Regions from separate parts of the Paenarthrobacter sp. PAE-2 genome, predicted to be linked through region 2. Evidence: riboswitches for the same ligand, from Rfam matches in the RefSeq annotation. Region 2 holds a riboswitch; each other region holds the start of a gene.
What was found. Region 2 has a riboswitch for S-adenosylmethionine ahead of metX (homoserine O-acetyltransferase MetX). Riboswitches for the same ligand answer to the same signal wherever they lie in the genome.
Positions count from the first base shown of each region.

Region 1: it holds a riboswitch for S-adenosylmethionine, as region 2 does, so the genes downstream of both, OCL88_RS08025 (aminotransferase class V-fold PLP-dependent enzyme) here and metX (homoserine O-acetyltransferase MetX) in region 2, are expected to answer to the same signal.
Region 3: it holds a riboswitch for S-adenosylmethionine, as region 2 does, so the genes downstream of both, OCL88_RS14110 (DUF1737 domain-containing protein) here and metX (homoserine O-acetyltransferase MetX) in region 2, are expected to answer to the same signal.

Region 1 is NZ_JAPDNV010000009.1:109,453-116,660, reverse strand. Features, by position in the region: gene OCL88_RS08040 (MFS transporter) at 1-1,454, shown strand, start outside; gene OCL88_RS08035 (metal-dependent transcriptional regulator) at 1,475-2,185, opposite strand; gene OCL88_RS08030 (class I SAM-dependent methyltransferase) at 2,212-3,006, opposite strand; gene OCL88_RS08025 (aminotransferase class V-fold PLP-dependent enzyme) at 3,125-4,534, opposite strand; SAM riboswitch class IV at 4,566-4,679, opposite strand; gene hisN (histidinol-phosphatase) at 4,860-5,672, opposite strand; gene OCL88_RS08015 (ribosome small subunit-dependent GTPase A) at 5,728-6,843, opposite strand; gene aroA (3-phosphoshikimate 1-carboxyvinyltransferase) at 6,846-7,208, opposite strand, start outside.
Region 2 is NZ_JAPDNV010000004.1:24,335-31,542, forward strand. Features, by position in the region: gene OCL88_RS03225 (DeoR/GlpR family DNA-binding transcription regulator) at 1-60, shown strand, start outside; gene OCL88_RS03230 (CPBP family intramembrane glutamic endopeptidase) at 104-859, shown strand; gene OCL88_RS03235 (VOC family protein) at 993-1,631, opposite strand; gene OCL88_RS03240 (bifunctional o-acetylhomoserine/o-acetylserine sulfhydrylase) at 1,868-3,184, shown strand; SAM riboswitch class IV at 3,344-3,459, shown strand; gene metX (homoserine O-acetyltransferase MetX) at 3,475-4,614, shown strand; gene OCL88_RS03250 (hypothetical protein) at 4,601-5,014, opposite strand; gene OCL88_RS03255 (ATP-binding protein) at 5,628-6,728, opposite strand; gene OCL88_RS03260 (SGNH/GDSL hydrolase family protein) at 6,858-7,208, opposite strand, start outside.
Region 3 is NZ_JAPDNV010000022.1:49,155-56,362, forward strand. Features, by position in the region: gene OCL88_RS14095 (hypothetical protein) at 1-590, opposite strand, end outside; gene OCL88_RS14100 (O-succinylhomoserine sulfhydrylase) at 600-1,808, opposite strand; gene OCL88_RS14105 (rhodanese-like domain-containing protein) at 1,812-2,222, opposite strand; gene OCL88_RS14110 (DUF1737 domain-containing protein) at 2,219-2,485, opposite strand; SAM riboswitch class IV at 2,498-2,611, opposite strand; gene OCL88_RS14115 (NtaA/DmoA family FMN-dependent monooxygenase) at 2,778-4,106, shown strand; gene OCL88_RS14120 (aromatic amino acid ammonia-lyase) at 4,109-5,662, shown strand; gene OCL88_RS14125 (PLP-dependent cysteine synthase family protein) at 5,656-6,717, shown strand; gene OCL88_RS14130 (carboxymuconolactone decarboxylase family protein) at 6,785-7,208, shown strand, end outside.

The DNA.
Region 1 (7,208 bases), on a different contig from region 2:
CTGAAGCGGCCCTGCCACCCAGCACACCCCTGCAGCGGCGGGTCTTGGTGGTGGCGATCGTGGCATCTTTCATCGCCATCCTGGATGGCTTTGTGGTTAATCTCGCGCTGCCGGCGATCGGGCGTGAACTGGGCGGCGGCCTGGTGATCCAACAATGGGTGGTGGATGCCTACCTGCTGACCTTGGGTTCCCTCATCCTTGTTGCCGGTTCGCTGTCGGACCATTTTGGCCGGGCGAGGATCCTCGAATGGGGCCTCGCAGGGTTCGCAGTCACCTCCGTTCTGTGCGGCCTGGCATGGAACGGCGAAATGCTGGTCATCTCCCGCGCCCTGCAGGGGATTGCCGGCGCTCTCCTGGTACCAAGTTCCTTGGCGATGATCGTGACGGCGTTCTCCGGTCCGGCCCAATCCAAGGCCATCGGCCAATGGTCCGGTTGGACGAGTGCGGCGGCGATCGTTGCGCCTTTGATCGGGGGTGTCTCCGTTGACCTGCTGTCCTGGCGTGTCATCTTCTTCATCAACGTCATTCCCGCCGCGGTGATCTGGCCGATGCTGGTGCGGCTGCGAAGTTCCGATGCCGCAAGGGACAAGAGCAAGAAGATCGACTACACAGGAGCTGCCCTGGCGATGGTGGGGCTTGGCGGCCCGGTCTTTGCCTTCATTGAGCAGGGTCGCCTGGGGTGGTCGGCCCCGCAGGTTTGGCTGCCGTTGGTGGTGGGCGCCCTTGCCTTGGTGCTTTTCCTGCTCCATGAGAACAGGACCGCAGAACCCATGTTGCCGCTGCGACTGTTCGGCATCCGGAATTTCGGCTGGGGCAACCTGGCCACGCTGGCCATCTACGGTGCCATTTCCCTGGGATTCTTCGTCCTGGGCATTTACCTCCAGCAGGTGGGCGGCATGGGTGCCACGACGGCGGGGATCGCCCTGCTGCCCGGAACCGTGATCCTTATGCTGGCAGCCTCGTACTTTGGTGGCCTGGCCGGTAAGCACGGGCCCCGGTGGTTCATGACGGCGGGCCCCTTGCTGTGCGGTGCCGGGTTCCTCATGTCACTGTCCATCCAGGAACCGCTGGATTATTGGACGCAGGTCTTCCCCGGCCAAGTGGTGTTCGGCGTGGGCCTTGCCACCCTGGTTGCACCGCTGACCGCAGCCATTCTGGGTGCTGTGCCAACGGAGGAGGCAGGCATAGGATCTGCCGTCAACAACGCAGTGGCCCGCATAGCCGGCCTCATTTGTATTGCCTTCGCAGGTCTCATCGTCGGCCCCGCTTTTACCAGGGAGGGTCTCTATGCCGCTCTCTGGGTCACAGCGGGACTGTTCTTCCTGGGTGGCCTGGCCTCCGCCGTCGGAATCCGGAACGAAGTACCTCCTGCGGCGGGACAGCAGGCGGCGGCTTCGGGCAGCGAAGGCGGAAAAGCGGCCGACGACGGCGGCACGGCCCACCAGCCTGGCTGACCGCCAGGTGCCCGCTCGCGTCAGCGCGTGAGGACACAGCCTTCATGGGTACCGGTGCTCTGGACCCAGAGCGCTGAGGTTACTTCATCGGCAAGGTCGAATTCGCGCCGGGCGGAACCGCTGCCCACGCGGACCACCAAGGCCCCTCCGAAGGGCTTGCGCCCCACCACTTCCACGCGGGCATCCAGGGAAATGTCCTCGGCGGCCAAGTAGCGCAGCAAATTGGGGTTCTCATCGCTGATGCGGGTGATACGGCCGGAATGGCCCTCGTCGAGTTCGATCAGGCGGTAGGCATGCGGCAACTCCACCGATCCGTCCGACGCGGGGATCGGGTCACCATGCGGATCCCGCACGGGATGGCCGAGCTTCGCGGACATCCTTTCGATGAAGGTGTCGGAGACGGCATGCTCCAGCATCTCGGCTTCATCGTGGACTTCGTCCCAGCTATAGCCCAGTTCTTCAACGAGGTACGTCTCGATCAGCCGGTGCCGGCGCACCATGGACAGTGCCAGCCGCATGCCTTCAGGGGTCAACCGGATGGCGCTGTAGGGCTGGTGGTCCACCAGGCCTTGGTCCTTGAGCTTGCGGACCATCTCGGACACCGACGAGTTGGCAACCCCTAACCGCTGGGCAAGTTGCGAGGAAGTGATCGGCTTGTCCTGCCACTCCGTGTAGGAGTAGATGACCTTGACGTAGTCCTCAATCGAGGAGGAGGGCGTGCTGGTCTTCACGTTCCAAGCCTACCGTGGCCACCGGCTCAGGCCTTGCGGGCCCGCCAAGTGTGCGTCACGTACGGCAAGGCGAGGAGCTCACCGCGGGCATGGTCCAAGTGCTCGTAGAGGTACCACTCCAGGTTGCCCATCACTTTCTCCCGGGTGGCTTGATTGGCGCGCAGGTAGTAGCTGCGGGACTTGGTCAGTTCCATGATGTCCACGGGGGACACCTCGTCCCGCCAGCTGGTGACGTGGCTTTCAAGGTTCTCGAACTCCGTGCCCACCACTGGCCGGAACCCCGGCTTATGGACATCACCGGCATGCATGATGCGTGAAAGGCGATGAACCCAGGCCACGGAGGTGTCCAGTTGGTTCCAGATGAGGCCGAGCGTTCCGTGCGGACGGAGAATCCGGGCAATCTCGGTACTTGCCTTGAGCGGATCGCACCAGTGCCAGGCCTGGGCGACACTGACGACGTCGAAAGCTGAGTCCGCCAGTCCCGTCACTTCGGCAGTACCTTCAACGGCGTGCGCCTGCGGGCAGTTCTTCCGCAGTTGGTCCAGCATGTCGGCGGAAGGGTCGACGGCGCTGACCTGTAGGCCCCGGTCGAGCAGCAGTGTTGTGAATTTGCCTGTCCCTGCGCCAATATCGGCCGCGGTCCGCGCATTCGGGGGCAGCAGCCAATCGACGGAATCCGCCGGGTACCCGGGGCGGACCCGATCATAATGTTCGCCGCCGTCCTGGAAGCTCTGCCCCAGCTCCCGACGTCGGTGCGCCTGCAGCTTTGGGCCGCCGGCGCGTCCGGCACTTCCGGAAGAAACCGGGAGGCCGGAGGGCAGTGATCCTCCGGATTCGTTGCTTGAACGCGTGGACACGCAGGGGACTCCTTCAGCGGCAGTAGTCAGGGATACCCAAAGAATCTACCGCAGCAACGTGGCGCCAAGGCCGGGACGGCTCCTAGTCCACGGTGCAGGGAGCGGCCCCGGCGGTTCCGGGCGTATTGGGCGCCCACTCCGGGTAGCTGCGGTGATCGTTTGCGGGGACCCAACGGCCCTCGTCCACGACGTAATCCCAGCCAAGTCCGGTGGTCTTCAGTTGCCGGATGCCGGCCAGCAGCCGGGCAGCGTCCTCAAGCCGGGAGCCGACGCCGAAGCTGGCGCGCAGTGAACCTGACGGCAAGCCGAGGCGCTTCAGGAGCGGGTGGGCGCAGAAACGGCCATCGCGCAGGCCCACGCCGTGCTCGGCGGCCAGGTAGGCGGCCACCAGTCCCGCGTCGAAGCCTTCAACGGAGAAGTTGACGACGCCGATGGTGTCGCTGGAATCACTGAAGATCCGGTGGACGGTGACCCCTTCAATGGATTCCAAGCCCTCAACCAGGAAGGATCGGATTGCCACCTCGTGGTTGTGCCAGTCCTGTTGGTCCAACCCGGCCAGCACCTGGGTAGCCCGCGCCAAGGTGGCTGCCCCCAGGACGTTGGGGGAGCCGCCCTCGTGCCGGGCAGGGCCAGTTGCCCAGCTCACCGAATCCAGGCGCGCTTCACGAACGGCGCCGCCTCCGGCAAGGTGGGGGGTTCCGGCGTCGAGCCAGTCGGGACGGCCGACCACGACGCCTGCGCCGAAGGGCGCGTAGAGCTTGTGCCCCGAGAAGACGACGTAGTCCACGTCGCTCTCGGAAATATTGATGCGCCGGTGCGGGGCGAGCTGGGCTGCATCGACGACGATCCGCGCGTCGAACTCATGCGCCAACGCTGCGAGCTCTGCGATCGGCAGGATTTCGCCGGTGACGTTGGAAGCGCCGGTCACAGCGAGCAGGGATATTCCGCCCTGGCTCAACTCATCGCGCAGGTTGGCGATGGTGGCTGACAACGTAGGGGAGGCGATGACGCTGCGGTGCGGTACACCCTGCCAGGGAAGCAGGTTGGCGTGGTGCTCAATGTCGAGGTACAGGACTTCACCGGCCGGTGCGCCGTCAAGCTGGGGGAGGCATCCGGCGAGGAGGTTCAGCGAATCGGTGGTGTTGCGGGTGAAGATGACTGAATCATCCGGCCGGCCGCCAACGAAGTTCCGCACGATGTTCCGCGAGTTTTCATAGACGGATGTGCTGATTTGGGACGCGTAACCGGCGCCACGGTGCACGCTGGCGTAGTAGGGCAGAATCTCGTTCAGGTAGGCAGAGACGATGGTCAGGGCCGGGGCCGATGCGCCGTAGTCAAGGTTTGCGTACCTGACGTGGCCCCCTTGGATCAGGGGAGCCTGCAGCTCTGCTCCTGTGACGGCGGCCAGCGGTCGCGCTGCGAGGGCTTCGTGTGCCGCGTGGTCATCTCCGAAAGCGGGCAGGACGGTGGAATCGAACGTAACAGTGCTCATGGGACCTCACTCAAGAAGGACCCCTCCAAGGGATCCGCGCTTGCCGTATCCGTTCCGGACCGGCCTGGTCGTCACCCGGGGCACCCCACCGCGAATGGAGGGTTGCCGGCCAGCAAACCGGGGTTTAGCGCTGGCACTCGTGACCTGTAGAAGAGACTAGGGCACCTTCCGTGGACGATTCAAAGCGGAAGAAGTTTGTTAAGCGGTTTGTTACGGAGAGAGCCGAATCCCGTTTTGGTCGAATAATCGACGGCGTTGGCACCCTGAAGTGGGTTTGTCGCCGTCGATTATTCGCAGCAATACGGTTCGGCTGTTGCCGGGCGCGCTAAAGGAGATCGTCGATCTCCGGGTTGAGGCGCTTCAGGACCTCTGAGTGGAGGATGGAATTAGTGGCCAGCGCGTTGCCTCCGAAGGGGCCGTCTTCGCCCTCAAGCGAGGTGAACCTGCCGCCGGCCTCCGTGACGATCGGCACTAAGGCAGCCATATCATAAAGGTTTAGTTCCGGTTCGCAGGCGATGTCTACGGCACCTTCGGCCACCAGGCAGTAGGACCAGAAATCCCCGAAGGCGCGGGTCCGCCAGACGTCGTCAGTGAGCGAAAGGAATTCGTCCAGGTTTCCGCGCTCCTTCCATCCCGAAAGGCTCGAGAAGGACAGTGACGCGTCCGCCAGCGAAGAGACATTGGAGACTTTCAAACGGGTGGCCGACGCGAGGGACCGCCCTGTGTAGGCTCCCATGCCCTTGGCGGCCCACCAGCGTTTGCCGAGTGCCGGCGCGCTGACCACACCCACCACGGGCTCGTCCTCGTCAACGAGGGCGATCAAGGTTGCCCACACCGGCACCCCTCGAACAAAGTTCTTCGTCCCGTCGATGGGGTCGATAATCCAGCGCCGCGATCCATGGCCGCTGCTGCCGAACTCTTCGCCCAGCACGGCGTCGCGGGGACGCGAACGCGAGAGCTGGCCGCGGATGGCTTCCTCGGCTGCCTTGTCCGCATCGGTGACCGGCGTCAGGTCGGGTTTGGTTTCGATCTGCAGGTCCAGGGCCTTGAACCGGTCCATGGTCTGGGCGTCCACCGAATCGGCCAGGACGTGGGCCAGCCGCAGGTCATCGTTGTAACTGGAAACGGGTTGGGTCATGCCACCAAACTATCGCGAAACAATCCCTGCACCCGGGAAGTGGTGCTTTCCCGTCTCAGTTGACGGTGCCGAGTTCCTTGGTTTCCTTCGCCTCCAGGCGCGGGTCCGCTCCGAGGAGCCGGCGCAGGGACGCCAGCCGTGCGGCGCCGGAAGGTCCGGCGTGTCCTTCGTTGACCCAGGCGTCCAGTCCGCAGTTGACGGCGTTGGCGTCGTGTTTGCAGCCCCGTTCGCAGTCTTCGGTGCCGGGCTCGAGGTCCGGGAAGGAGTGCAGGATCCGATCCGGGTCGACGTGGGCCAATCCGAAGGAACGGATACCGGGAGTATCGATGATCCAGCTGCCCGAAGGAGCGTCGGCCAGCTTGAGGGCCAGTGCGGACGATGAAGTATGCCGGCCGCGGCCCGTCACGGCGTTGACTCCGCCGGTTGCCCGTTCCGCGCCCGTCAGCGCATTGACCATGGTGGATTTGCCGACGCCGGAGTGCCCCAGCATGACGGTCACTTTTCCGTCGAGGTGGTCCCGCAGGCGGGACACCGCTTCACTGTCGAGCCGGGCGGACAAGCCGTCGTCCGAGCGGGCATCGATGCCGGATGCCTGTGAATCCGCTGTGCGGCTGATGATGACCGGAAAGTCCAGGCTGAGGTAGTTCGAAAGAAGTTCCGCCGGATCCTTGACGTCCGCTTTGGTGATGAGCAGCAGCGGCTCTATGCCGGCGTCGTAGGCTGCCACCAAGGCGCGGTCGATGAAACCGGTACGCGGCTCCGGGTTGGCTGCGGCCACCACCACTACCAGCTGGTCGGCGTTCGCCACCACTACCCGCTCGATCGGGTCCGTGTCATCGGCGCTGCGACGCAACAGGGTCCGGCGTTCTTCGACGCGGACCAGCCGCGCCAGGGTATCGGGGCTGCCGGAGACGTCGCCCACCAAGGCAACAAAATCGCCCGGAACCACCGGCGTTCGCCGAAGTTCGCGGGCCCTGGCTGCAATGACTACGCGTTCGTTGTCAGAGTCCTCGCCCACGATCGCCGTGTAGCGCCCGCGGTCGACCGTGATGATTCGTCCCACCACGGCGTCGTCGTGGCTGGGGCGGTCCTTGGTGCGGGGCCTGGAACCTTTCTTGTTCGGACGGATGCGGACGTCCGATTCGTCCCAGGAGCGTGCGTCGCGGCCCATGGTCAGCGGTTGCCCCCGGTTGTGCCCGCCTGTGGGAAATCACCGGAATCGCGCGAAGCCTGACCGAGCATGGCGGCCCACATGTGCGGGAACTCGGGCATGGTTTTGGAAGTCGTGGCGATGTCTTCCACTTCCACCCCTTCCACGGCGAGCCCGAGGATGGCACCCGCCGTAGCCATGCGGTGGTCCGCATAGCTGTGCACGACACCGCCGTGCAGGGCAGCTGGACGGATGATGAGACCGTCCGCGGTTTCTTCCGCGTCTCCGCCGAGGCGGTTGATCTCGTTCACCAACGCGGCGAGCCGGTCCGTTTCGTGGCCCCTGAGGTGGGCGATCCCGGTCAGGCGGGAGGGTCCGCTGGCCAA
Region 2 (7,208 bases):
GCGGCGTTTGAAGCCAAGGGAACCGAGGTCATCGTCGCCGCCACGCACCTTGCGGACTGACCGCTCCCGGGGAAGCAACAGGATCTGAAGGCAAGATAGGAACATGCTCCTAGCCTCACGACGCCGCCTGCGCGCCGAAGTACTCATTGTCCTGGGTCTTTCGCTGGGCCAGTCTGCCGTGTATTCGGTGGTCCAGCTCCTGGACAAGATGACCAGGGCGCCGTTGTCGGAGGCAACCTCGACGCTCAACAGGTCCCAAAGCACGCGCGAGTACTTCGACCTCACCTACCAATTGCTGGACATCCTGTTCGCCCTGGTGCCGGTGGTCCTGGTTTTCTACTTCCTGTCCCTCCATGCCTCGGGAGGATCAGCATTTGCCCGTCTTGGCTTCAACTTCGCCCGGCCAGGCAAGGATGCGCTGCAAGGCCTCGGCCTGGCTGCGGCCATCGGGATTCCGTCCCTGGGCCTGTATGCCGCGGGCCGGGCACTGGGCATCACCACGGCAATCATTCCCAGCGGCTTGGACACGTACTGGTGGACCGTGCCCGTGCTGGTGCTCTCCGCCATCCGCCACGGGATCGTCGAAGAAGTCATTGTGGTGGGCTACCTGCTGGACCGTTTCGGCAAGTTCGGGTGGAGCACAGCCGCGGCAATCGTGGTCAGCGCGTTGCTGCGGGGCAGCTACCACCTCTACCAAGGGTTCGGTCCGTTCATCGGCAACGTCGTCATGGGCCTGGTGTTCGCGTGGCTTTATACCAAGACCAAGCGCGTGATGCCGCTGGTGATAGCCCACGCGCTGCTGGACATTGTGGCATTCGTGGGCTTCAGCCTCTTCGGGAAGGCCGTAGGGCTGGGCTGACCGGGTAGGCGTAGGACCGGGAGGCCTGTGGGCCTGGAAGCCCGGACCCGCCCCTTAAAGGTATTCGGCCGCCATCGGTGGGTGACGTCATTGGCACCCGCTGATGGCGGCCGAAGTATTGTGTGGAACAGCGTCAGATGGTGACGGCTCCTGCGGCGGTTTCGAAAGTGACGGACATGATGCCGGGGGTTCCGTGCGGTGCCATCCACTGGACGGCGACGTCCTCGAGCGGCTTCTCCACGGGTTCACCCAACCACTCGGTCACGCGCTCTGCGGAACCGGCAATGGTGAGGCTGGACATCTTGACGTCGCTCTCGTAGACCTTGGACGGGTGCAGGGAGGGGTCGCCTTCCCACTTGAGCATGTACGGCACCTGGGGGTCGGCGATCAAGCCGAGGATGCCGATCTGCTGCCACACCAGTTCGCGGCCGTCCGGGAACTTGCGGTTGCCCGGGACTGCGGAGCGGCCGAGGCGTGCTTCGAACGGGGCAAGGTCGTCAACGGCGACGCACCAGCCCATCCATCCACCGCCGGCTGCCGAGCGTGCCCGGACTGCCTGGCCAAAGGGTGCCTTATCCGAAGCGGGGTGGTCCAGGACCTCCACGACTTCAAGGTATTTGCTGTCCGCCAGGGGAATGATCATGTTCCGGGTGCCGAAGCGGGGGTGCACTCCGCCCCGGACTGCGTCCACTCCCAGTGCTGCGGAAATTCGTTCGGTAGTGGCCAGGAGGCCATCTTTTTCACAAGCGTAAGAGACGTGATCCATGCGCATGGCTTCATCTTGGCACTTTGTGATTCGGGTCTCAGCTAAGTCTTGCCTAACTAAGGTGGGATGTTACGGCGTGCCCTGAGGCCGGGCACCGACCCCGGCACTGTCCCGTCGCGGAAAGACCGAAAAATACTGTCTTCGTCATAAAGGTGGGTAATTCCGTGCCGGCTTCCTAGACTGGCCGCAGTTCCAAGCACTCCCCGTTACTAAACCCATGCGCTACGAAGAGGAGCCACGTCATGTCCCAGGGATGGTCTTTCGAAACCCGCCAGATCCACGCCGGCCAGGAGCCGGATGCTGCAACCGGTGCACGCTCGCTGCCGATTTACCAGACCACTTCCTTCGTGTTCCCCAGCGCGGAGAGTGCCGCCAACCGGTTCGCGCTGGCGGAACTGGCTCCCATCTACACCCGCATTGGCAACCCCACCCAGGACGCAGTGGAACAGCGCATTGCCAGCCTTGAGGGCGGGCTCGGGGCCCTGCTGCTCAGCTCGGGCCAGGCGGCGGAGACCTTCGCGATCCTGAACATCGCCGAGGCCGGTGACCACGTGGTGGCCAGCCCCAGCCTGTACGGCGGAACCTACAACCTCCTGGCGCACACCCTGAAGAAGTTCGGTATTTCCGTGACCTTCGTCGAGGATCCGGACAACCTGGAGCAGTGGCGCAACGCCGTGCAGCCCAACACCAAGCTGTTCTTCGGCGAAGTTGTATCCAACCCCCGCCAGGACGTGCTGGACATCGAAGGCGTCGCCGCGGTTGCCCATGAAGCGGGTGTCCCGCTGATCGTGGACAACACGCTTTCCACGCCTTACCTGATCCGTCCCATCGAGTGGGGTGCGGACATTGTGGTCCACTCGGCCACCAAGTACCTGGGTGGTCATGGTGCTGCCATTGCCGGGGTAATCGTGGATTCCGGAAACTTCGACTTCAGCCAGGACCCGGAGCGCTTCCCGAACTTCAACACCCCCGACCCCAGCTACAACGGCCTGGTCTACGCCCGGGACCTCGGCAAGGACGGCGCCCTCGGCGCCAACCTTTCCTACATCCTGAAGGCCCGCGTCCAGTTGCTGCGCGACCTTGGTTCCGCAGTATCGCCGTTCAACGCCTTCCTCATTGCCCAAGGCCTGGAAACCTTGAGCCTGCGGGTGGAGCGTCACGTGGCCAACGCCACCAAGGTGGCCGAATGGCTTGAAGCCCGTGACGACGTCGAAGCGGTCGCCTATGCGGGCCTGCCGTCAAGCCCCTGGTACGACCGTGGCCGCAAGTACGGTCCCCGCGGCACGGGAGCCGTTGTTGCCTTCACCATCAAGGGTGGCGTCGAAGCCGGCAAGCGCTTCGTCGATGCCTTGGAACTGCACTCCCATGTGGCGAACATCGGTGATGTCCGTTCCCTGGTCATCCACCCGGCGTCGACCACCCACAGCCAGCTGACCGCTGAACAGCAGGCCGTTGCCGGAGTGAACCCGGGCCTCGTCCGCCTGTCCGTGGGAATCGAGCACATCGATGACATCATTGCCGACCTCGAGGCAGGATTCCGCGCGGCAAAGGGTGCCTGACCACGCCTGACGTGCGTCGCGGCGGGCCGCCCGGACTGAGGATTCTTCGCCGGGCGGCCCCGTCACGTGCGCGTTCGTGAACTAAAACGCTCCGAACCGTCATACTGCTGTCACATTCTTCGCCAGAACGGCCGTTCTCTTCCTAAACTCTAGGTGTTAGGTCATGAGTGCCAGCGATCAGCCCCGGCTTGCTGGCCGGCAACCCTCCTCCGCGGTGGGGTGCCCCGGGTGAGGACCTGGCCTGCCGCAATAACGGCGGCGGGCAAGCGCGAGGTTTAGGTGTCAAAGGAATGACCATTACTGCCACATCCCTTCCCACATCGGAAGAACAGGACGGAACCGTCAAATACGCCCGGGTGGGTTCCCTGGAGCTGGAAGCCGGCGGATTTCTCCCGGACGTTGTCCTGGCCTATGAGACTTGGGGCAAGCTCAATGCCGACGCCTCAAACGCCGTCCTCGTGGAGCACGCCCTCACGGGTAGTACGCACGTTGCACGCGGCGCCTCGGACGAGGAAGGCTGGTGGGAGCAGCTCGTTGGCCCGGGCGCAACGATCGACACCAACAGGTTCTTTGTCATTTCCATCAACATCGTGGGCGGCTGCTACGGCAGCACCGGGCCGTCGTCGCAAGCCCCGGACGGCAAGCCTTGGGGCTCCCGTTTCCCGCTGGTGACCCTGCGCGACAGCACAGTGGCCGAAGCCCGGCTCGCCGACGCCTTGGGGATCCGGCAGTGGCATGCAGTGCTGGGCGGCTCGATGGGCGGGGCGCGCGCCTTGGAATGGGCGGTGACCTTCCCGGACAGGGTTGAGCGCTGCGCCGTGATTTCCGTAGGTGCCTACAGCACCGCGGAGCAGATCGCGTTTGCGCAGGCACAGACGCTCGCAATCCGCCAGGATCCGAACTTCAACAACGGCGACTACTACCACGGCCCGGCACCTGAAACCGGCCTTGCCTTGGCGCGGCGGATTGCCCACATCACGTACCGTTCCGCGCTGGAGCTGGACCTCCGCTTCGGCCGGGAAGCGCAGCCGCAGGAGAAACCGCTGGCCGCCGCCGTGCTGGGGGAGCGGGGGCGCTACCAGGTGGAGAGTTACCTGGACCACCAGGGCACCAAGCTGGTGCGCCGCTTCGATGCCAACAGCTACATCGCGATCACCGAGGCCCTGATGTCCCACGATGTCAGGCGGGGACGCGGCCCGCTCAAGGAAGCGTTGTCCCGGGCGACGGCACAGTTTTTTGTAGCGGCCGTGAACTCCGACCGGCTCTACTTCCCGGCACAGTCGCACGAACTCGCCGAAGCCTTGCCGGGCGACGTCCCGGTCCACATCATCGAAGCCCCCATCGGGCACGACGGCTTCCTCACGGAGATCGGCCAGCTCGCGGGCCAGCTGGGCGCAGCCTTCTTTGCCGAAGACTTCAGCCGTTCATGATCTCGCCGCGCTGCTTCATGTAATCCTCCATGGCGATCTCGCCGTTGCTGAACTTCGCGTCCAGCTCTGCGAGCTTCCGCGCCCGGTAGCCCTGCGGCGCAGAGCCTCCACTTGCCGGGGGCGGCACCTGTGGTGAAGCGCCCGACGGCGGTGCCTCCGGCGGCGTTGCATCAGCCGGGCGGATGTCGGCTGGTCCCGTCGGATACCCGGGGTAGTTCTGCGGGGGATAGGCCTGGCCGGGGTAGTTCTGCGGTGGGTAGCCTGGCCCGGGCAGGTTCTGCGGTGGGTAGCCGCGGAAGCCGTCGTTATGGATTCGGCGCGCCTTGGACCGGTTGTACATGCGGATTCCAACTGGAATCACCCATGAGCAGACGATGATCCAGAAGATCAGATTGTTCACAGTGGAGCCCTCCTAGGTCCTATCCCAGCTTAGCCCCGTCGCCTCAGGGCTTCGCCGCCGCGGCAGCCCAACCATCAAACCTCCAGGTTGGGGAGCGCCAGCACAAACCAAAAAGAGAACTACTTTGCCGACGTGAGTAGGGTCCAAAGAGCTCCGAACGCGAAAAATGATCCCATCAAGATGTATACGAAGCCCAGGCCCTTGATGGTAGGAACATCAGCGAACGTGAAACCATCGGGCGCGATACCCTTGCTTTCCCTATACGCCTGTGACCAGATAGAGGCCGTTCCGCCTATGTCCCGGAAAATGAACAGACCCAAGGCAACGAGGGAGCAGCCCGCCAGAACGATAGGGGCCACTACAGCCCAGAATGGCAACCTCGCCACAGCCATAAGCAGTGAAAGTAGGAAGAGTGAAGGAAAACCAAGCATAAATACTCTGGCTACGGGGGGAATCTCAGTAAAGATCCGCCGCATGAGTCGTGGGCTTCTGATTGGTGCTCCTAACAGCAACGCGACCTATCGCGTGGTGCAAATGTTGCCCCGAGCCTACACCGATGACTTGTTTTGGCAGACTACGGGATCGGGCTCGGCGCACTAGTACCGTGAGATGACTAGTCTGTGTTCAGATTGCGCAAATACTGTCGAAGGCCCGGTATCGCGAAATCGATCTTCCCGTGGCCGGCAGGTTCCACCAGGCCGGCGGCGAGCAGGCGCGAGCGATAGTTGGCGACTAGATTGGTCTTTGCCTTCAACCTCTTCCCAAGGTCTCCGGCGATCGAAGGACCGTCATCCTGCGCCATTGCGCGAAGGAACTGGAGGTCCTTTGCCGACACGGTTGAGAGTGCGGCTTCGATGACCGTGCGGGCATTGCGCCTGTGGGCGGCCTGTACCGCGCGGTCCGCCTCGGCATCTGTCACCGTGCCGTTGTTATTCTCCGCTTCGCGCCAGAGGAAGTAACCGACGAGCTGGATCAAGAAGGGGTAGCCACCGGTCGACTCGGCTGCCTTTTGAACCAGGTGGGGCGGGACACGGAAGCCGGCGGTGGCGAAGATGGAGGCGAAAGACCGTTCAACGTCGCGGATGCCCGCCGCATGGAGGTCGATTTTGTCGGCCCGGCGCAGGAACGTGGCAACGCCTTCATTGAGCAGGTCGGATACGGCTGCAGGCAGTCCGGCGAATACCAGGCCGATCGGCAGCCGGTCCTGGATGAAGTGCTGGACGCTGGCCGCCAATTGAGCGAGTTCGTTGCGGTCGGCGGCGTGGATTTCATCCACCGTGATGATCAGGCCGGTGTGTTTGTTGTCGAGGATGTGGAGAAGTTCTTCGCCGAGCTTGCGCCATGCTACTTGGCGTTCGGGTGCCAACTGGGTGGTGATGCTGAATCCTGCGGCGCCGATGGCGGTGATCCGCCGGTTCTGCGGACCGCTGCCAAGTTCCTGGGTCAGGCTGAGCATTTCCTCGCCGACGCGACCCATGAAGCCTTCCGTTGCAGTCTCCGCGATGACTGCCCAGCCTTCTCGGCGGGCGGCGTCATGGACCTCCCCGAGCATCACCGTCTTGCCGATCCCGCGGGCTCCGGTGAAGATCGTGAGCAGTCCCGGTGCCCCGGAACCAAGCCGCAAACCGTATTTGAACTCATCAAGCAGGCCTGACCGTCCAATGATTTCCGGAGGAGTTGCTCCTGCTGAGGGCCTGAATGGATTCTCGATCATGTATCAAGCTTATGAGTCGTTGTGAGTTTTGTGAGTTTGGCGCTTCTGGTGAGGCTTATGAGTTTTGTGAGTATCCTCCGGGCTGGGACCCGGATCCCGTTGGCTCCGGGTGGAACACCATGGGCATGGTCAGTTAGCACCTGAGACGGGACCCGGCGTCGGGCGCTTTGGCGTGATGCCGTCCCCGGAAGATTGGTGCCGCAACCTGCGGATGACCCACGGGACGAAGTACTCGCGGGCCCACACGAGGTCCGAGGACCGGGCTTCGCGCCACGTGCGCGGCGGGAGCGGTTTGGGTGCCATCGGTTCCAGCGTGTGCGGCACGTTCAGTGCCTCCAACACCATGGTGGCGATGGTGTGGTGGCCCAACGGCGAGAAATGCAGCCGGTCCACGTCCCACATCTGCGGATCAGCGAGTTGCCGCAGGGACCACATGTCGGCGACCACCGCGTCGTGCCGGGCGGCGACGGTTCGCAGGTT
Region 3 (7,208 bases), on a different contig from region 2:
GGATCGCCCCCGGGAGGCTCCGGATCCCACACCATCAAGTACCCTCCCACAGTCGCCTCCGTGACGTAGAAGACGAACGGCGGAATGTCCTTGGCCTTGAGCAGGATGCCGGCAAAAATTACGGCAGCGCTGCTGGCCGTCAGCCCCACCCAGCGTTTTGCCGGAGATCGCAGCAGGCCAGTGCCAAGAGCGGCCAGGCCGGCGATGTGCAGCCATGAGTAGCCCAGGAACGGAACATTCGAGCCGCAACGGTACGCAAACCGTTCAAGGTCCGACGCCCTCCGGGACAGGCTGTACACAAACAGCGGAGCTCCGGCCAGGAGCGCGGCAGCCGAGGCCTCTACCCAGTGCTTGGCCTTGGCGTCAGGCACGGCCCGTGCCAAGGCGGCGAATCCCATCGGCACGGCCGCGGTCCCGGCTGCGGCCACGTGGTGGCCGGTCACCCATCCCCGCTCACCCCGCAGAAGCAGCCTCAAACGCTCGGCCGGATCGTGGGTGGTATAGACGCGGGGCACGGGAGAAATTCCCGCCAGCCACACGACCGAACCCGCAACAATGACAGCCCCCGCGCGGCGGTATGGATGCCTCATGGCATGAGATTAGACCTGTTTGAGGGCCTTCTCCAGATCCAGGATGAGGTCGTTGACGTCCTCGAGCCCAACGGACAACCGGACCACGCCGTCGGAAAGCCCGATGGCTGCACGGCCTTCGGGTCCCATGGCCCTGTGGGTGGTGGTAGCCGGATGGGTAATGAGCGACTTCGAGTCGCCCAGGTTGTTGGAGATGTCGATGACCCGCAACCCGTCGAGCAAGGCGAACGCGGCTTCCTTGGCGGAGCGGCCGGACGACGGCGAAAGCTCGAACGTCAGCACGGTACCGCCGGCCTTCATCTGTTTGGCGGCCAGCTCATACTGCGGGTGGGACGTGAGCAAGGGGTATTTGACCCAGTTGATCGCGGGCTGGTCTTCCAGCCATTCGGCAATCTTCAGCGCAGAGGCGGAACTGTGGTTCACCCGCAGGCCCATGGTCTCCAGGCCCTTGGTAAGCACCCACGCGTTGAACGCGGACAATGACGGCCCGGTGTGCCGCATGAGCTGCTTGACCGGGCCATCGATGAATTCCTTGGTGCCGAGGATCGCGCCGCCCAGCACCCGGCCTTGGCCGTCGATGTGTTTGGTGCCCGAGTACACAATGACGTCGGCGCCGAGCTCGCCGCAGCGCTGGAGCAGGGGAGTGGCAAAGACGTTGTCCACCACCACTGTTGCCCCGGCGGCGTGCGCGAGTTCGCTGACGGCTGCGATGTCCACGATCTCCTGCATCGGGTTGGAGGGGGACTCGAAGAACACCGCGGTGGTGGGCTCGGAGAGGGCAGCGCGCCACTGGTCAAGGTCGGGGCCGTCCACGAACACGGTCTCCACGCCCCACCGAGGCAGGATCTCGTTGAGGATCACAAAGCAGGAACCAAAGAGCGAACGGGCGGCAACCACCCGGTCGCCGGCGCCCAGCAAGGCACCAAGGGCGGTGAAGACTGCGGACATGCCCGACGCCGTCGCGAAGCAGGCTTCGGTGCCTTCAAGGAGACGCAGCCGCTCCTGGAAGGTGGCAACGGAGGGGTTGCCGTAGCGCGAGTAGACGAAGCGTTCGTCTTCCCCGGTGAAGGCGCGCTCGGCAGCTGCCGCCGACTCGTAGACGAAGCCGGAGTTGAGGAAGACGGGCTCCGCCGTTTCCTGAAAATTGGTACGGTCGAGGCCACCGCGAACGGCTTGGGTGTCTGCATTCCAGCCGGCGGCGTCAGGGTTGAATGTCACTTCTTATTCGTTTCCAAGGTTGGTTGGCAGGCCGCGGTTTTTCCAGCCGTTGACGGTTCGTTCGCCGTAACGGTCCGGTTCACCTTCGAAGCCTTCGAGGACGTTGTAGGCGGTGAAACCTGCCCGGGTTGCGGCGATGGCCGCAGCAATGGAGCGCTGTCCGGACCGGCAGAGGAACACGAGCTCAACGCCGTCTCCCTCGGGTGCCTGTTGCTGCAAGTCCTCGATGAAGCGGGAGTTCGGGACGCCGCCTGCAAGGTTCCACTGGATGAACAGGGGATCGTTTTCCGTGGCCTTGGTGTCGGGGATGCCGATGTGGGCCCATTCGCCCTCGGTGCGGACGTCCACCAGGATGGCACCGTCCTGCAGCTTCGCCCAGGCATCCTGCGGGGTCAGGTCTCCGGCGTAGCTCATGCGTGGCCCTCGAATGCTGCCTCGTCCTCGTAGTTCTCCAGCTCATCCACGGCATTGGCCACGGCGGCATCCGCGCTGGCGACGGCTGCAGGCAATACCACTGCTTGGGCCACAATGACGTCCGTGCCGTTGTAGGTGGCCGACGGGCTGCCATGCAGGACATAGCCTTCAGCGAGGGCGTTGCTGATCCGTTCGCAGAAGTCCCGGGTGTCCGGGCCCGTGATCAATCGGTAGGAAAGTCTCTCTTCGGTGGGTTCAGGCATTAATGTGCTCCTCAGTCACGCTTGCAGTTCGAAGTGTCGAATACGCCGAGTAGTCACCTGAGGCACCCCGCCGCGGGAGAGGGTTGCCGACCAGCAAGTCAGGGCTTGGCACTGGTGCTCATTACTCAAGAAAAAAATATCACCCGCGGCCGCCGCGATGCATGTGGCGGGTGTCCCGCCGTCGTCATGTTGCGTAACCGGACCAGCCGCCGGGACTGGCCCATTTACGGCGTCACGGGAGCATAATTGACGCAATACGACCCCCTGTAACTTCGCATGAAATCAGGTCGCGGTGAGCGGACAGAGCAGTTCTACACTCAAGCCCATGCTGCATTTCGGATGGTTCGTGGGCCATGGATTCGGTGTCCAGGGCTGGGGGACTCCCGGCTACAGCCTTGGCTACGACTGGAAGAAGCCTGCGCTCTACCAGGAGGCCGTCAGGGCCTTTGAACGGTCGGGCCTGGACCTGTTCATCATCGAAGATTCACTCACCGTCCCGGACACGTACGGCGGCACGGCGGAAGTGTCGCTTGCGCACGCGTCCTTCGCTCCCAAGCACGATCCCCTCGCACTGGTGCCGTACCTGCTGTCCGTGACCGAACACCTCGGCATTGTGCCCACCATCAGCGCGTCCTTCTACCCGCCTTTCACCGCGGCCAGGCTCCTTGCCACCCTGCAGCATTTCTCCGAGGGCCAACTCGGCTGGAACGTGGTGACCTCCGGCAGCGACCTCGCCGCGCAGAATTACGGACTGGACCAGCAGATCGAGCACGACCTGCGTTACGAGAAAGCGGAGGAATTCGTCGACGTCGTCCGGCGGCTTTGGCGGAGCTGGGAACCGGACGCCGTGCTGGAGGACGCGGAGGCAGGCCGGTTTGCGGACCACACCAAAGTCCATCCCATCAACCACGACGGACAGTTTTTCAAGGTTCGGGGTCCGCTGAATACGGCACCCCTTCCCGAGGAACCCGTACTGGTGCAGGCCGGTGCTTCGCCCCGGGGCAAGGCGTTCGCGGGTGGCCACGCCGACGTCGCCATCGCCCTGGCCCGCGGCGTCGACGGGATGAAGGCCTACCGCGATTCCATCCGTGCCGAAGCCGCACATGCCGGGCGGATTCCCGACGACGTCAAGGTTCTTTTTGTCCTCAAGCCCACCGTGGTGGGGTCTGCTGCGGAGGGGGAGGAACTGCGGTCACGGCGCAGGGAGCTGACCCAGCGCGACATCGACAGCCAGCTCAACTCGATCTCCTACCTTTCGGTGATCGACTTCAAACAATTCGACCTCGATCAGCCCCTCCCCGAGCTGAGCACCAACAGCAACCAAGGAACGCTGGAACACTTCGCCAAAGCGGCTCCTCCCGGGTCCACGCTGCGGCAGATCCTGCAGGCCCGCAGCGGCGGCGCAGGTGATTCGATCATCGGGACCGCCGGAGAGATCGCCGACTACCTCGAGGAGACGGGCGAGGCCGTGGGCGGAGACGGCTTCCTGTTTTCCGGGTTCGTCGATCCGGTGACGGTGCATGGGGTCCTGGACAAGCTGACTCCCGAACTTCGTCGCCGCGGCCTCCTGAGGAAGAGCTACGGCAACGGCGGTTTCCGGCAGAATCTCCTGGATTTCTAACAATGTCCCCGGAGTCGAAGGTGCTGCTGATAGGGACGGCGCCCGTGCATGCCGAAAGCATCGCGATGGCGGCGGCGGACGACTCCTGCCACGTGAAACTCAACCACGATGCCCTGACGTTGATCGGCCGTTCACGGGAAGTCGTGGAGCAAGTGGCGGCCTCCGGCGAGCGGGTTTACGGCCTCAACACCCTCCTGGGATCCGGCCGCGATACCGCTGTTGAGGACGGCTCCATCCTCGCCTACCAAGTGCAGGTGGTCAGGTACCACAACAGCGGGGTGGGACCCTATCTGAGCCGCGCCGAAGCACGCGCCGTGATCCTCGCCCGCCTGGTCGGATTCAGTCGCGGCGGTTCAGGCGTCCGGCCCGAAACGGCCCGCTTCTACGCCGACCTCCTGAACCGCGGCGTCCACCCCGCCATCCCGGCCGAGGGTTCGGTGGGCTCTTCCGACCTCACCCAACTGGCCGCCGTCGCCGCCGTCGCGATCGGTGAAGGAGAAGCGCTCGACGCGTCCGGCGTCCTGGTGCCCGGCGCCAAGGCCCTCGCGGACGCCGGACTTCAGCCCCTTACGCTCCACGCCGGTGAGGCCTTGGCCCTCGTCAGCGCGAATGCCTATTCGGTAGGTGCCGGCACCCTCGCCTTGCTGAGGTTGCGGCATGTGGCCCGGCTTGCGGACGTCGCGCTCGCCCTCTCCCTGGAAACCATCGCGAGGTACGACGGCGGCGGCAACCTCAGCCCCTTCTCGCCGGCTATCCAATCGGCCAAGGCCGTGGACGGCCAACGGGAATCGGCCGCCGCCGTCCGCCGCCTGTTGAGCGGCGGGTGGCTGGAAGACGTACGCCCGGAAGTTTCCGTGCAGGACGCCCTGTCCTTCAGGGCTGCGCCTCAGACGCACGGGGCGTTCAGGGCCGCGGTGGGGCAGTTGGCGGCAGCGTTGGACGTGGAGTTGAACGGCAGGGGAGATAATCCGCTGGTGGACCTCGAATCGGGGCAGATGGTCTCCGGGGGCAATTTCCAGCCGATGCAGTTGGCGTTGGCCTTCGAAGGCTTGCGCTTGGCGCTCGCCCACGTGGGCATTCCGAGTGAACGCAGGATCGCCAAGCTCTACCCGCCGCAGCGTGCCATCCGGGCGAAGCACCTTGCCGCAGCGGCCGGGTCCGGCTTGGTGCAGGAAGAGTTGCCGGGGCTGCTGTGGTACTCGGCGGCCGGGCTCCTCGCCGAACTGAAATTCCTGGCAGTGCCGGCCACCCTTGGCGCACCCACCTTGTCTGCCGACGTCGAAGACCATTCAACCCTCGCGCCGCTCGCCCTGCAGCAACTTGAAAAGTCCGTCGACGCCGTGGAGAAGCTGCTCGCCATTGAGGCCCTGACGGCGTCCTATCTGCTGCTCGAAGCGGGAGCTGCGCAGCCGCTGGGCAAGGGGACTGCAGCCGTCGTTGGCCGCCTTGCCGACGTCCTTGCAGACCGGCCGTCCGCCCCGGAACTGGTGGAGCACGCGCGGCGGGAGCTTCGGATTGTTGTTGACGGACTCCGGCAAGGTGGAAACGAATGGTGACGACGGCACATCGGAAGCACGGCGCGCATGCTGCAACTGTCCCTGCCGATGCGCTGGACGCCTCCGTGCTGGAGAGGGTAGGGAACACCCCGCTGGTGAAGCTCGAGGCCCTGGGCCGCGGGTTGGGCAGCAGCATCCACATCAAGCTTGAGTCGGAGAACCCCGGCGGATCCATCAAGGACCGGACGGCCTTGAGCATGGTCCGGGTGGCCGAACAGGCCGGCGAGTTGAAGCCCGGGGCCACGATCGTGGAGAGTACGTCGGGCAATACGGGGATTGGCCTCGCGCTGATTGGGCGGCTCACCGGGCATCCGGTGGTGGTGGTCACCGGCGACACCATTTCCTCGGAAAAGCTCGCTGCCTTGCACAGCTACGGTGCGCGGGTGATCCTGACCGATTGGAGCGCGCCGTCCGAATCCCCGGAGAATGCCCGGGCAGTGGCTGCACGCATTGTGGAGGGGACTCCCGGAGCTTGGCGTCCCATGCAGTTCGACAACCCGGCCAACCCCCTGGCGCATTACCGGACCACGGGACCGGAAATCTGGGAGCAGACCGGGGGCGCCGTAACCCACTTCGTGGCGGGCATCGGCACGGGCGGGACCATCAGCGGTAACGGGCGGTACCTGAAGGAACGGGCGGCGAAGGAACGGCCGGGCGGGCACGTGGAAGTGGTGGGCGCCGATCCCTACGGCTCCGCGTATAGCGGTGGCCATCCCGGCGAAATCCTGGTGGATGGCGTAGGCAACTCATGGCCGGCGGCGGAGTGGCCCAAGATCTTCGACCGCTCGATCGTTGACCGCTTCCTCCGCATCCCCAACGACGAGGTCTACACCGTGGTGCACCGGCTTCTTGACGAAGAGGGCCTGTCCTTGGGGCCGTCGTCGGGACTCACTGTGGCAGCGGCCTTGCGGGTGGCCAGGGCGGCGCCCCACGGTTCGGTGGTGGTGGCGATAGCCCCCGACGCCGGCACGAACTACCTCAGCAAAGCCTTCAACCCGCAGTGGCTGGCTGAGAACCACATCCGCCTCGCGGCGGACATCGTCCCCGGCGAGTGATCCTCTATCACTTCCCGCCGGTTTTTGGGCGACGCTCTATCACGTCCCGTTGCGCTAGGCTCCAAGCATGCCCGAACAGGAGACATCGCCGCGCCTTGCCGGCTATCTGGACAAGCAACAGCCGGACCTCTACGCCACGTTGACGCACTACTCGCAGCAGTTAGTGGATGAAGCCGACCGAGTGGGGATTCCGCGGAAGACCTTGGAACTCATCAACTACCTCTGTTCACAAATCAACGGATGCGCGTTTTGCCTGGACCTTCATCACCGGCGGGCCTTGAAGTACGGAGAGACGGAGCAGCGGTTGTCCCTGGTTGCCGTCTACAGGGAAGTGGGACTGTTCGAGGCCGCAGAGGTCCTGGCCATGAAGATTGCCGAGCAGATCACCCGAATGAGCACCTCCAGGCCCAGCGCCGAGCTCTTCGCTGAAGCGCGGGAGCACTATTCGGACGAGCAGATCAGCGTGATTTGCATGGCAGCAATTGGCATCA